Regions from separate parts of the Stenotrophomonas sp. YJH_SMC_65 genome, predicted to be linked through region 2. Evidence: riboswitches for the same ligand, from Rfam matches in the RefSeq annotation. Region 2 holds a riboswitch; the other holds the start of a gene.
What was found. Region 2 has a riboswitch for thiamine pyrophosphate ahead of AC5P7A_RS11345 (TonB-dependent receptor). Riboswitches for the same ligand answer to the same signal wherever they lie in the genome.
Positions count from the first base shown of each region.

Region 1 (7,618 bases), on a different contig from region 2:
GGGATGGCGCTGGCTTCGACGAAGTCGCGCAGGTCCTGCACCGCATCGCCCAGCGCGATGCCGCCACCGGCGTAGACCACCGGCTTCTCGGCGGCCGCCAGTGCGGCGATGGCTTCGGCGATGGCCGCTTCGGCCGGCGCAGGTGGCGGCTCGACGCTGCTCGGCACGTGCGCCGGCAGGTGGCTGGCATCGGCCAGCTGCACGTCCTTGGGCAGGTCGATCAGCACCGGGCCGGGCCGGCCCTCGCGGGCGACGCGGAAGGCATCGGCGACCACGCGCGGCAGGTCGTCGACGCTGCGCACCAGCCAGCTGTGCTTGACGATCGGCATGGTCAGGCCGAACACATCCAGTTCCTGGAAAGCGTCAGTACCCAGCAGCGGCGTGGCGACCTGGCCGGTGATGCAGACCATCGGCACCGAATCCAGCATTGCATCGGCAATGCCGGTGACCAGGTTGGAGGCGCCCGGGCCGGAGGTGGCCACGCAGACGCCGACCTGGCCGCTGGCGCGGGCGAATCCATTCGCCGCCAGTGCGGCACCCTGCTCGTGGCGCACCAGGATGTGCTTCAGCGACGAATCCACCAGCGCGTCGTAGAACGGCATGATGGTGCCGCCGGGATAGCCGAACAGCGTGCGGATGCCTTCGGCTTCCAGCGCCTGGGTCAGCCAGCGCGCGCCGTTGGGCGGCGCGCTGCGGTGTGTGGAAGAGTTCATGGGGGAACCTTGCAAAGCGGGTGGGGGAGGGCCGCGCGGTTACGCGGCCTGTCCTTGCAACCAGACCATCTTGGCGCGCAGTTCCTTGCCCACCTTCTCGATCGGGTGCTCCAGGTCGGCCTGCTTGAACCGGTTGTAGTTCGGCAGGCCCGCTTCGTACTCGGCCACCCAGTTCTTGGTGAAGGTGCCGTCCTGGATGTCCTTCAGCACTTCCTTCATGCGCGCCTTGGTGCCGGCGTCGATCACCCGCGGGCCGCTGACGTAGTCCCCGTACTGCGCGGTCTCGGAGATGAATTCCAGCATGCGCGAGATACCGCCTTCATAGAACAGGTCGACGATCAGCTTCAGTTCGTGCAGCACTTCGTAGTAGGCGATCTCCGGCTGGTAGCCCGCTTCGACCAGGGTCTCGAAACCGGCCTGCACCAGTGCCGAGGCACCGCCGCACAGCACCGCCTGCTCGCCGAACAGGTCGGTCTCGGTCTCTTCCTTGAAGGTGGTCTGGATCAGGTTGGCGCGTGCACCGCCGAGGCCGGCCGCATAGGCCAGTGCGTACTCGGCCGCCTTGCCGCTCTTGTCCTGGTAGACCGCCCAGATGCAGGGCACGCCACGGCCGATCTCGTACTCGCGGCGCACCAGCGCGCCCGGGCCCTTGGGCGCAACCAGCACCACGTCCAGGTCGTCGCGCGGCCTGATCATGTCGAAGTGCACGTTCAGGCCGTGCGCGAACAGCAGCACCGCACCCTGCTTCATGTTCGGCGCCAGCACGTCGTCGTAGAGCTTCTTCTGCACCATGTCCGGGGTCAGCACGGCGACCAGGTCCGCATCCTTCACCGCGTCGGCCGGTGCTTTCACGGTGAAGCCGTCGGCCTGTGCCTTGACTTCGGTCGGGCCGCCCGGACGCAGGCCTACCACCACGTCGAAGCCGGATTCGCGCAGGTTCAGTGCGTGGGCGCGGCCCTGGCTGCCGTAGCCGATGACGGCGATCTTGGTCTGGGGCAGGTCGTTGGTGCTCATGGGGGAGGTTCCTTGCGGTGGGAAGAAAAAAAGAACGGCCGGTCGTCGAGGTGACGTACCGGCCGGTCAGGGGAAAGCGGTGGAGGAGGCACCATGCGCCGCGCAGGCACAGCCACCACGAGGCGTGGCGGCGGTGTGGGTCCGGGTTTTGCGTTGGGCGTTGTGCATGGTGGTTGCGTCTGAAACCAGGTTCTGAAATGAAAAAACCCGCACCGGGGCGGGTGCGGGTTTTTGAAGAGTTCCGGTGTATTCGTTGCTTACACGCTGGCTCGTCCCGCACCTGTTGGTTGGGTAATAAGTACGAGCACAAGAATCGAACGCAGCGAGGCGGCGCCGATGTCGGCGGCTTCGTTGTGGGTTCGCGGTGGCGTGTTGTGATGCAACATGTGATCGAGAGAAACACAGCCGTTTTGGCGATGTCAACCCTCGCGACGGAATTCTTGTTGGTTTCCGTTGCATCCGGCGCAATCGCCTGTGGCACAAGGATGGTTGCCGCTGAAAGTGTTTCGGTGAACCGGAATTCACTCCTTTCAGGGCGGTTTTTGCGCGGAATCCGGCGGATCCTCGCCTTGCTGGGTGCGGACCTTGCACCCCCACCCCAGGATCAACGTCCATGACCTCTGCCCGATACCCCAGGATGGCCGCAGCGGCGAAGATCGGGGGACCACCCTTCCATCGGAACCCGACCGTGTCCCGACGCCTTGCCCGTTCCCTGCTGGCCGCCGCCGTGCTGGCCGCCGTGCCCGCTCTGTCCCTTGCCGCCGACCGCATCACCGGCCACACCTTTGCCACCCGTTCGGAGGTGATCGCCCCGCATGCGATGGCCGCTACCTCGCAGCCGCTGGCCACCCAGATTGCACTGGACGTGATGAAAGGGGGAGGCTCGGCGGTGGACGCGGCGATCGCCGCCAACGCCGCGCTTGGCCTGATGGAGCCGACCGGCAACGGCATCGGTGGCGACCTGTTCGCCATCGTCTGGGACCCGAAGACGCAGAAGCTCTACGGCTACAACGGTTCGGGGCACTCGCCGAAGTCGCTGACCCTGGCCGAGTTCCAGCGACGTGGCCTGAAGGACATCCCGGCTACCGGCCCGCTGCCGGTCTCCGTGCCCGGCGCGGTCGACGGCTGGTTCGCGCTGCACGACCGCTTCGGCCGCAAGCCGATGGCCGACAACCTGGCGCCGGCCATCCGCTACGCGCGCGAGGGCCATCCCGTCGCCGAGGTGATCGCCTACTACTGGGACCGCTCGGTGCCCAAGCTGTCGCAGTACCCGGGCTTCAAGGAGCAGTTCACGATCAACGGCCACGCCCCGCGCAAGGGCGAGATGTGGAAGAACCCGAACTTGGCCAGCACCCTGCAGCAGATTGCCGACGGCGGACGCGATGCCTTCTACAAGGGCGCCATTGCCCACGCCATCGGCGACTACTTCAAGGCCAATGGTGGCTACCTGAGCTACCAGGACATGGCCGACCACCATGGTGAGTGGGTCGAACCAGTCAGCAGCAACTACCGTGGCTACGACGTGTGGGAGCTGCCGCCGAACAGCCAGGGCATCGCCGCCCTGCAGATCCTCAACGTGCTGGAAGGCTACGATTTCTCGAAGATCCCGTTCGGTTCACCCGAGCACGTGCACCTGTTCGTCGAAGCGAAGAAGCTGGCCTTCGCCGACCGCGCGCGCTTCTATGCCGACATGGCCTTCCAGCCGGTGCCGGTGCAGAAGCTGATCTCCAAGGAATACGCCGCGCAGCGCCGCGCACTGATCTCGATGGACAAGGCGCTGAAGGAAGTGCAGCCGGGCACGCCGAAGCAGCTGGAAGAAGGCGACACGATCTACATGACCGTGGCCGACGCCGACGGCATGATGGTGTCGTTGATCCAGTCCAACTACCGCGGCATGGGCAGCGGCATGGCGCCGCCGGGACTGGGCTTCATCCTGCAGGATCGTGGCGAGATGTTCGTGCTGCAGAAGAACCATCCCAACGGCTATGCACCGGGCAAGCGGCCGTTCCAGACGATCATCCCGGCGTTCATCACCAAGGGCGGCAAGCCGTACGCCAGCTTCGGCGTGATGGGCGGCGCGATGCAGCCGCAGGGCCACGCGCAGATTGTGATGAACCTGGTGGATTTCGGCATGAACCTGCAGGAAGCCGGTGACGCACCGCGCATCCAGCACGAGGGCTCGACCGAACCGACCGGACAGGCCACGGCGATGACCGACGGTGGTGAAGTGAATCTGGAAACCGGCTTCCCGTACGAGACGGTGCGTGCGCTGATGCGCAAGGGGCATCGCATCGTGTTCGCCGATGGGCCTTATGGCGGGTACCAGGCGATCATGCGCGACCCCGAGAGCGGGGTTTATTACGGAGCTTCGGAGAGTCGCAAGGATGGGCAGGCGGCGGGGTATTGAGGTTTCCCGGCCACCGGGCGCAGCCCCCTCTGCGGTGATGGTTCAGCGATGCTTGGCTTGGCCAGGCGGGTGGATTGTCTGGGGGACGCCGTGAATACGTCCCTGTAGGCTCGGTCGCCGCATCCATGCGGCTCACGCCCCCAGCCAACCCACCCGCCCGGCCACGGACAGTTTCCGTGTCCGTCACCGCAGGAAGGGAAAAAGAAGAGCAAGAGCAAAGGCAACGGCAACAGCCGCGGGCTTTGGGTTGGGGTCGGATCCGTTTTCCGCAGGAAAACGGATCCGACCCCTTCTTGTTTTCCGATACACATCTTCCACGCAAAGCGTGGAAAACCAACCGTCACCGAAAATCTGTCGGGCGTGGGGCGGTGTGGGTGGGCAGGACCGTTGGCGCTATGGATGGCGCCATCGAGCCCCCAAGGATGGGTTTACGGCGTGTCCTGCCCACCCACACCGCCCCGCCAAACCCTCAGCATCCCAAAGCCGGTTTAGACGTTGCCGTTGCTTGAAAAAAGCAGTGCAGCCGCAGGCTGCAAAACATCCTCAATCCGAATCCTGCGCGCGCGCCGCTTCGGCCTGGGTCTCCTCCTGCGCCGCCATCTCGCGCGCGATCCACGCATCGATCATGTGCCGCTGGCGCTGCGCCTGCCGCCGCTCACGCGTGTACTCCTGGTCGAGCACGCGGTACAGCGACACCATCACCAGCACCATCAGCAGCGCGAATGGCAACGCCGCAATCGTGATCATGCCCTGCAGTGCATCCAGGCCACCGGCCAGCAGCAAGGCCGCTGCGATCAACGCCACCGCGATGCCCCAGGCCAGCTTGCGCTTCAACGGAGGATCGCCTGCTTCGTCAGTGGACATGCTGGCCAGCACCAGTACCGCCGAGTCGGCCGAGGTCACGAAGAAGATCATCAGCAGTACCAGTGCGATGCACGACAGCAGCAGCGGCAGCGGCATGCTGTCGAACAGCGTGAACAGCACGGTCTCGTAGCCATTGCCCAGCGCCTGCACCAGGTCGGCATGGCCGAAGATCTGTGCCCACAGCGCGGTGCCGCCGAATACGGCGAACCAGAAGAAGCCCAGCAGCGTCGGCGCGAGCACTACGCCGATCACGAACTCGCGCACGCTGCGGCCGCGCGAGATGCGTGCGATGAACGACCCCACGAACGGTGCCCACGAGATCCACCAGGCCCAGTAGAAGATTGTCCAGTCCGCCACCCAGGTGCTGCCGGAGAACGGTGACATGCGCAGGCTCATCGTCACCAGCTGGTTGAGGTAGGAGCCCAGCGTGGTGGTGAAGGTATCGAAGATGAAGCCGGTCGGCCCCAGCACCAGCAGGATGGCGGCCAGCAGGGCAGCCAACGCCAGGTTGAAATTGGACAGCCACTTCACACCTCGCTCCACGCCACTGGCGGTGGACGCCATGTACAGCACGAAGGCGACGGCAATGATGGTCATCTGCACTGCGACGGTAGCCTGCACGCTGAAGACGCGCTCGATGCCGGCGGCGATCTGGATGGTGCCGAAGCCCAGCGTAGTCGCGACACCGATCGCGGTGGCGACCACTGCAGCGATGTTGACCGCCCTACCGATCCAGCCGCGATGGTGGCGGCCGATGATCGGCTGCAGCATGTCGCTGACCAGGCCGCGGCCGTTGCGGTTGAACTGGAACCAGGCCATTGCCAGCCCGATCAGCGCATAGATGGCCCACGGGTGCAGGCCCCAGTGGAAGAATGCATAGCGCATCGAGGCGCGTGCCGCATCCAGGCTCTGCGGAGCAAGCCCTTCCGGTGGCTTGCTGAAGTGCGAAATGGGCTCGGCGGCGCCCCAGAACACCAGGCCGATGCCCATGCCGGCGGCGAACAGCATCGACATCCAGCTGGCTCGCGAGAACTCGGGCTCGGCGTCTTCGCCACCGATGCGCAGGTTGCCGAAGCGACCGAAAGCCAGGTACATCAGGAACACCAGGGCCAGGAATACCACCAGCAGGTACAGCCAGCCGACGCTGCGGATGACTTCTGCCAGCATCGACTGCACCACGGCATTGAAGGGGCCTGGTGCAATACCGGCAAGCAGCACCAGCAGGAGAACCAGTGCAATGGAAACGCGAAACACCATGAAGGAGCTTCTCCGATCAAGGGATTGAGGGGAGCGAGCAGAGCTTGCAGCGAAGGACCGGCGGCATGCAGCGCGAACCGGGCAGGGGCCGCGTCGGCGGCGAAGGACGCATCGGTCGCTGGAGGGCGACGGACGTGCACGTTACTGAACGCGACGTCATGGTTCTGTTAACGAACAACGATCCGGATCAGATCCGCTTTCCACAGGAAAGCGGATCTGACCGCGGGGGCAACTCCCGGAGCGGGCGGTCTATGCTCTAATGCACGCCAAGAAGCGGGGGTACCGCGGCCATGTGGCCACGGTTGAGACAGTCCCTTGGAACCTGATCCGGCTCATACCGGCGTAGGGAAGCTTTGCAGTGCAGCCGTGCCCGGACACCGCCCAAGGACCGTCCGTGCGCGGTCGCAGTGCGCCGCCGCTTCGTCCCTGACCTTCCTGGACGATGCCCGATGAACGCACAGCTCTCCGCCCTGCAGCAACAGGCCCAGCAACTCTCCGAATCCGTGACCCGGCCCATTCCCGGCTCGCGCAAGATCCACGTACCCGGTTCGCGTCCGGATCTGCAGGTGCCGATGCGCGAGATCGCGTTGACCCGCACGCCGACGCTGTTCGGCGGCGAGGAGAATGCACCGGTCACGGTCTACGATACGTCGGGCCCGTACACCGATCCGGACGCGCGTATCGATCTGTCCGCGGGCCTGCCGGCGCTGCGTCGTGGCTGGGTGGAGGAGCGCGGCGATACCGAACAGCTCGACGGCCTGAGTTCGTCGTTCGGCCGCGACCGCGAGCACGATCCGAAGCTCGATGCTGTGCGCTTCCCCACACGCAGCCTGCCGCGACGTGCACGTGCAGGCGCGAACGTCACCCAGATGCACTATGCGCGCCGCGGCATCATCACGCCGGAAATGGAATTCGTCGCCATCCGCGAAAACCAGCGGCTGGACGCGATCCGCGATGCCGGCCTGCTGCAGCAGCACCCGGGCGAGGCGTTCGGCGCCTCGATCCAGAAGATCATCACGCCGGAGTTCGTGCGCGATGAAATCGCGCGCGGCCGCGCGGTGCTGCCCAACAACATCAACCATCCGGAAAGCGAGCCGATGATCATCGGCCGCAACTTCCTGACCAAGATCAACGCCAACATCGGCAACAGCGCGGTGTCCTCGGGCATTGCCGAAGAGGTGGAGAAACTGGTGTGGGCGATCCGCTGGGGTGGTGACACCGTGATGGACCTGTCCACCGGCAAGCACATCCACGAAACCCGCGAGTGGATCATCCGCAACTCGCCGGTGGCGATCGGTACCGTGCCGATCTACCAGGCGCTGGAGAAGGTCGACGGCCGCGCCGAAGCGCTCACCTGGGAGAT
Region 1 covers NZ_JCAFSR010000006.1:295,639-303,256, reverse strand. The annotation lists gene ilvG (acetolactate synthase 2 catalytic subunit) at 1-713, opposite strand, end outside; gene ilvC (ketol-acid reductoisomerase) at 753-1,727, opposite strand; gene ggt (gamma-glutamyltransferase) at 2,416-4,134, shown strand; gene AC5P7A_RS13640 (BCCT family transporter) at 4,678-6,255, opposite strand; TPP riboswitch at 6,521-6,622, shown strand; gene thiC (phosphomethylpyrimidine synthase ThiC) at 6,705-7,618, shown strand, end outside.
Region 1: it holds a riboswitch for thiamine pyrophosphate, as region 2 does, so the genes downstream of both, thiC (phosphomethylpyrimidine synthase ThiC) here and AC5P7A_RS11345 (TonB-dependent receptor) in region 2, are expected to answer to the same signal.

Region 2 (7,618 bases):
GTCATGGCACAGCATGACTACAGCAAAAAGGAAGTCCTGGACATCGTCGAGCAGGTCGCCCGGCAGAAGGGCATCCCGGTCGATGACTTCATGCGCTTCGCGCACATCGAGACCGGCGGCACCTTCAACGAGCGCGCCCACAACACCTCGACCGGCGCCAAAGGCCTGTTCCAGTTCGTGCCCGGCTCGGCCCGCCAATACCACCTGACCGGCCACGAATTCGACCCGACCCGCAACACCGAAGCCGCCGCGCAGATGTACCAGGACAACCTGGGCTCGATGGCGCGCCGCAATGAGCGCACCGGCCACCCGTACCTGTCCGGCGGCGACACGCCGACCGGCCTGGACCTGTACCTGGCCCACCAGCAGGGCAGCGCCGGCTATGGCTCGGTGCAGACCGCGATCGCCACCGGCACCTTCGGCGTGGTCCGCAACGGCCATGGCGAAGAGATCAACATGCGCCGCAACGTGCTCAACCAGATCGGGTCCGATGCCAAGGCGCTGACCGGCCACACCCTGGCCGAAATGCGTGGCATGAACGACGGCGACCTGGCGCGGACCTTCTCCAGCTACTACATCCACAAGTACGCAGCGATCAGCATCCCGGAAAAGCACATCACGCCGCAGACCGTGGCACCGGGCCAGGCCCAGGCTCCAGGCACACCTGCGCAGACCGCCGCAGTGGGTGCCGCTGCGGCCACGCTGGCGGCGACCGCAACGGCTCCTGCTGCGCCGAAGCCGGGCATCGAACTGCACGCCGCGTACGACGCTGGCGTGAAGTACGACGATGTGAAGTACGCCATCAACATCCCGGGCCACGCGCTGTACGTGCCGGGCAAGACCGGCAAGAACGTGGACCAGGGCTACATCGATTGCTCCGGCTGGGTCGGCACCCTGCAGAACCGGACCATGGACGAGATCAACCAGAAGGCCGGGCACGCTGTCTTCAGCAAGGCCGACCGCATCGACCTGGGCAACCTCGGTTCCGGCGGCATCGTGCACAAGGCCGTCGAACAGTCCGGCGTGCTGCTCGAGCGCGACGCCATCCTCAAGCCCGGTGCGCTGAAGGAAGGCATGGTCATCGGCCTGGATACGGCCAGGACCCGCCACGAGCACTGGAATGGCATCGACCACATCGTGATGGTGGTGCGCGACCCGAACACCGACAAGCTGCTGATCAGCCAGTCCACCGGCAGCAAGGGCGTGCACACCATGCCGGTGGAGGATTACCTCAAGCAGGTGAAGGACCACCCGCACTGGAAGCTGTTCGCGTCGGACCCGTTGTCCAAGGCGCGCGACCTGCTGGAAAGCCGCACCCAATCGCATGAGCAGACCCAGGGCAAGCCTGCGGCCGAACACAAGGCCGCTGCCGCCCCGCACGCCGAGCTGTACAAGCCGGGCGCGCACAGCGAGGGCGTGCGCAAGGTGCAGGAGCAGCTGGGCCACCTCGGCTATGCCGGGGCCGACGGCAAGCCGCTGGCCGAGGACGGCCGCTTCGGCCGCAATACCGAAGCGGCGGTACGCCAGCTGCAGAAGGACAACGGGCTGGTTGCCGACGGCATCGTCGGTGCAAAGACGCTGGATGCGATCAAGGAGGCCCGCGAGCGCCCGCTGCTGAACGACGAGCGGCACCCGCGCAACCCGATGTACCTGCAGGCCACCGAAGGCCTGGAGCGGATGCCGGCGGGCACCTTCAAGGACCGCCACGCGCTGGAAAGCGCCGCAGCGGCCCTGACCAGGGAGGCGCATGCCGCCGGCCTGCAGCGCATCGACGCGGTGGTGCCCAGCCCGAACGGTGAGCGCCTGTTCGCCGTGCAGGGCACGGTCGGTGACCCGGCGGCCAGCCGCGTTGCGGTGGAAACCCGCACCGCCAGCGAGCAGAGCATGGCGCTCAGCAGCGGCGCGGTGCAGGGCGCGCCGAACGTGCTGCACCAGCAGCAGGACGCGCAGCAGGAACAGACCCGCCAGGCGCAGAAGGCCATGGGCGTCTGAGCCCGCAGCGCCTTGCAGACCGGGAGGGGCCGCGCCATGCGCGGCCCTTTCCCTTTCTGCCAGCTGAGCGGTAAAAGCCACTTTCAGCCTTGCTTCATGCCGCCTGCCGCTAGATGAATGCGCAAGCCGCCCGGTAGGCCAGGCAATGTTCCGGCAATGTCGGAACGCCAGCGTGGTCTCCACGGCAGCCGGGGCGCCCCGCGCCCTCCCTGCCCAGCGTGGCATGCACCTCACAGGAGAACCGAACATGCTCAGTACTTCCACACTCAACTTCCGTGGTCTGGCGATGGCCCTGGCACTGGTTGCCGGTGTCGCCGTGGTCAGCGATGCCAGCGCGATGTCGAGGAAGGACAAGCGCACCCTGGTCGGCGCCGTGGTCGGTGGCGTGGCCGGCAACCTGCTGTCCAACGGCGACCCTGCGGCCACCGTCGGCGGTGCCGTGGCCGGCGGCGCGATCGGCAACCTGACCACCTCCGACCGCCGCGACCGCCGTTACTACGACAATCGCCGTTACGACGACCGCTACGATCGCCGTTACGACCGTGGCTACTACCGCAGTGGCTACTACGACCGTGGCGATGACCGCCGCTGGCAGCGTGAGCGCTACTACGACAACCGCTACTACCACGACCGCGGCAGCCATCGCGGCTGGTAAGCAGCGCCGACATACCGATGACGCGGAGACGGGCGGGTCGATGACCCGCCCGTTTGCGTTGGCCACGCGCATGGCGTTGAATGCGCAGCCTTGGATGTGACTTTCCCGATCGGACTGTGGCATGACGTCTTCCTCCCACCGCGTGCAGGGCCTCAACAACGACGAGGTCGCTGCCGACTGGCCACCGATCAGCGCGGCGGACATCGCGTGGCTGAGTACGCGTTACCCGCAGCTGGGCGGGCACAGCCAACCGCGCTGGCACAGCCCGCGGCCGCTGTCTGCCGCCGCCATCGTCAATGGCACGCGCGCACCGGTATTCATCAAGCGCCACCACCACAGCGTGCGCAGCGCGGCCTGTCTGGAAGAAGAACACCACTTCATCGCCCATCTCGCCGCCGCCGGCGTGCCAGTGGTGCAGGTGCTGCCGGCCACCGATGGCCACACTGCGGTCGAACACGGCGAATGGACGTTTGAACTGCACGATGTCGGCGTGGGCGACGACCTGTATCGCGACGCGGTGTCGTGGTCGCTGTTGACCGATGTCGCGCAGGCCCGCGAAGCAGGGCGCACGCTCGCACAGCTGCACCGTGCCGCCGCCAGCTACCACGCGCCCCAGCGCAGCACCCATCTGCTGGTGGCGCGCGACGACCTGATCCGTGCCGACGATCCGATCGCCGCCATCAAGGCAGGACTGGATGAACGTCCCGGGCTGGCACGCTATCTCGCGCGCATTCCATGGGAAGCACAGCTGCAGCGCGACGTGCTGCCGTGGCACGCCGGCCTGGCCGAGCGCCTGCGCGCCGAGCCCCGGCTGTGGGCGCACAACGACTGGCATGTCTCCAACCTGCTGTGGCGCAACGGCGAGGTCAGCACCGTGCTGGATTTCGGCCTGGCGTCGCCCACCAGCGCGCTGTTCGACCTCGCCACCGCGATCGAGCGCAACGCAGTGGCGTGGCTGGAACTGGAGCGCGGCATGGAGGCGGTGCGCATCGATATCGCGCTGGCCCTGCTCGACGGCTACCGCGAGGTGCTGCCGTTGTCGGCGGCACGCGTGCACCTGCTGGCCGACCTGCTGCCAATGGTCCATTTCGACTTCGCACTGTCCGAAGTGGAGTACTTCGAAGGTGTCACCCGCTCAACCGCGAATGCCGACGTGGCCTGGCAGCCCTTCATGCTGGGCCATCCGGCGTGGTTCCACAGCGCGCCGGGGCGGGCACTGCTGCAGGCCCTGCACGCCGTCGCGTGATCCGGTTGACGCAGCGTTGCGGTCAGATCCCTTTCCGCAGGAAAGGGATCTGACCCCGGCTGGCGCTCGCAAATCCGTACCATTTGTAGTGAAATGGTCACCTGAAGCGGGGGTGCCTGGATCTGCCAGGCTGAGAGAGTCCCTTGGAACCTGATCCGGTTTGCACCGGCGTAGGGAGCTTTGAGCCGCAGCCACACCCCCATCATGGGCCGGTGCACCTGCGCGCCGTCGCTTCGTCTCCCTTGTTGTCCGAAGACGAACCGAATGAACCGCTGCCTGCGCCCCACCCTGCTCTCACTCGCCCTCTGCGCCGCGCTGCCGCTGCATGCCAGCGAGGCCGAGGCCACCACCGATGCGGCTGCCACTGGTGCCGAACGCTCGCCGACCGAACTGGCGGCGGTGCGCGTGGAGGCCGGCAAGCCGAAGGCCGATACCTCGCGCGTGAATGCCTTCGGCGGCGGTTCGTGGAAGGACACGCCGGCTTCGGTGAACGTGCTCGAGCGCGACTATCTCGAACGTCGCCAGGTACGTTCGCTGTCCGAGCTGGCCAGCAACGATGCCTCGCTGGGTGATGCGTATGCACCTGTGGGCTACTACCAGAACATCGCCATCCGCGGCTTCGCGCTGGACGCCGCCACCGGCTACCGCTTCAACGGGCTGTCCATCGCCGGCGAGCAACGCTTGGCGCTGGAGAACGTGCAGTCGGTCGAGATCCTCAAGGGTGAAGCCGGCCTGGCGGCAGGGGTGATGGCGCCGGGCGGGATCATCAACTACATCGGCAAGCGCCCGGCTGAAGTACGCACCGCCACGCTCGGCACCGATTCGGAAGGCTCACGCTACGTCGCCGTCGATGTCGGCCACTGGATCACCCCGCGTTTCGGCCTGCGCCTGAATGCCGCATGGGACTCCAGCAATTCCTACGTCGCGCACGCCGATGGCCGCCGCAACTTCTACTCGCTGGCCGCCGACTGGCTGATCGGCGAGCGCGGCAAGCTGGAAGTGGATGCCAACTACCAGACCAGCTCGCAGCGCTCGGTGTCCGGCTACCAGCTGCTGGGCGCGCGTGACCTGCCGCGCGGTGTCGACCGCGAGCACCTGCTCGGCTACCAGCCGTGGCAGCGCCCGGTGGATATCGCCAGCACCAACATCACCGCGCTGCATACCTACGACTTCAACGATGCCTGGCAGTCGCGCGTCTCGGTCGGCCACAGCCGCTCGGTGATCGATGACAACGTCGCCTTCGCCTACGGCTGCTACTACGCCGTGCAGTGCGCCGATGGCAGCGTGCCAGGCAACTACTTCGCGCCCAACGGCGACTACGATGTCTACGACTACCGCAGCCCGGACGACACCCGCCGCAACCAGCAGGCCCGTGCCGAGCTGCGTGGCCACTTCGAGACCGGCAGCGTCGGCCATCAGCTGACCCTCGGTGCCGACTACTTCCGCCGCACCGTGGACAAGCGCCCGAGCGTCAACGAGTACGTCGGCACCAGCAACATCCACGACCCGCAGGTGCCCGTGTTCGCGCCGTCGCCGAAGATGCCCGGCCCCTCCGCACGACGCCTGGACAGCCGCCAGACCGCGTTCTTCGCGCTGGACCGGATGAGCTTTGGCGATGACTGGCAGTGGTTGGCCGGTGGCCGCTTCGTGCGCCTGGACGAGCGTGCCTACGACAAGCGTGGCGTTCCGCAGCGGCACAGCCGCCTGTCGCGGTTCCTGCCGCAGACCGCGGTGGTGTGGAAGGCCACCGATCAGCTCAACGCCTATGCCAGCTACGTGCGCGGCATTTCGCTGGGACAGGAAGCGCCGTTCTGGACCAGCAATGCCGACACTTTCCTGCCGTCGGTGCAGTCGCGGCAGCTGGAAGTGGGCGTGAAGTACGTGCCGGTCGAAGCACTGACCTTGGGCGCGGCGGTGTTCCGCATCTCGCAGCCGTACCAGTACGCCAGGCCCGACAGCAGCGACGTCGGCTACACCTTCGTCGAGGAAGGCACGCAGACCCACACCGGCCTGGAGCTGACCGCCAACGGCCAGCTGACCGACACACTGCAGATCGTGGCCAGCGCCAGCGTGCTGCAGGCGCGCGCGCGCGACACCGGCACGCCGGCCTATGAAGGCCATCAGCTGGTGAACGTGCCGAAGGTACGCGCCAGCGTGCACATGGCCTACGCGCTGCCGTTCGTGCAGGGCCTGGACGTGACCGGTGGCTGGCGCTATGCCGGTGCCAACGTGGCACGCGCCGACGGTGGCGTGCGCGCGCCGGACTACTCGGTGTTCGATGCCGGCCTGCGCTTCCAGCATCGCCTGCACGAACGCGCGGTGACCTGGAACCTGTCGGTGGACAACGTATTCAACCGCTTCTACTGGCGCGATACCGGCAGCAGCGGCGGTGACTACTACCTGTTCCCCGGTGCACCGCGACAGGCCCGCCTGTCGGTGACGTTCGCGCTGTGAGCGGCGTGATGCTCGAGTGGACCGCCGCGCTGTGCAGCATCCTCGGCGTCTGGCTGATGGCCAGGCGCCGGCTGTCGGCATGGCCGGTGGGCCTGCTGTCGGTGGCGCTGTATGGCCTGGTGTTCGCCGAGGCCAAGCTGTACTCGGACACCCTGCTGCAGGTCGCCTTCGGTGGCTTCCTGGTCTATGGCTGGCTCAACTGGCGGCAGCACGCCGCCGATGAGGGCAGCATCCGCATCGTGCCACTGGCACGCGGCACGCTGCTGCGCGACCTGGCCTTCGGCCTGTGCGGTGGCGTGGCGCTGGGTGCGGCCATGCACACCTTCACCGATGCCGCGCTGCCCTGGCTGGACGCGATGCTGACCGCGCTGAGCCTGGTCGGCCAGTGGTGGCAGGCACGCCGCCACGTGGCCTGCTGGTGGGTGTGGATCGCGGTGGACGTGGTCTATGTGGGTGCGTACCTGTTCAAGTCGCTGCACGTGACCGCGGCACTGTACGTGTTCTTCCTCGGCCTGGCCGTGTTCGGGCTGCGCGCGTGGAGCGCCGCCGCGCGTGAACCGCAGGTGGCAACGCGATAGAGCCACGCCATGCGTGGCCGGGCTACCGGTAGTCGCCAACCTGGGTTGGCGCGCCTGCCGACCAAGGTCGGCATCTACCCACCACATCCACGCATGGCATGGATCTACTTCGGCTCCAGCAACAGGCCCAATCGCATCGGTTGGCGCATGTCGGCCGGCGGTGCCGCCTGCAACGGCGCGGCCTGCAGCGTCGCGCGCAGGTCGGCGTCGACCTGGGCATCGCCCAGGCTGTCGAATTCCAGTTTCGAAATACGGCCATCCGCCGCGATCCACACGCTCACCGGCAGCGGTGCCGGTGTGTCAGGGTGCGCCTGCAACCACGCCAGCACACGCTGCGCCTGCGGGTCCTGTTCCTGCTGCAGGCGCTGCTGCAGCTGGCCACCCACGGCGGCGGCGTAGGCCATCCAGTGCGCAGGGGCTTCCTGCGCGGAAACGCTGGCACTCCCCAGTGCCAACGCGCCGAACACCGCAGCCAGACGCCGCCACCAGCGGCGTAGGCCGGTCCTGTTTGCTGACACCATCGCCTGCCTCCTGCACTCCCATCCAGCGCGCCATGGTCGGCGCCATAGATGACAGGCGGATGGCGGCCGGTGATGGCCCGGCGCTTCGAGCTTGCCCGATTGCGAGGGATTGCCTTCGATCAGTCCAGACAAGCCTTCAGATCATCACGTGTCCAGCCGGTGAGGCCTGCAC
Region 2 covers NZ_JCAFSR010000005.1:195,643-203,260, forward strand. The annotation lists gene AC5P7A_RS11330 (peptidoglycan-binding protein) at 4-1,992, shown strand; gene AC5P7A_RS11335 (glycine zipper 2TM domain-containing protein) at 2,240-2,647, shown strand; gene AC5P7A_RS11340 (phosphotransferase enzyme family protein) at 2,769-3,893, shown strand; TPP riboswitch at 3,992-4,087, shown strand; gene AC5P7A_RS11345 (TonB-dependent receptor) at 4,158-6,347, shown strand; gene pnuC (nicotinamide riboside transporter PnuC) at 6,356-6,925, shown strand; gene AC5P7A_RS11355 (hypothetical protein) at 7,030-7,446, opposite strand; gene AC5P7A_RS11360 (hypothetical protein) at 7,566-7,618, opposite strand, start outside.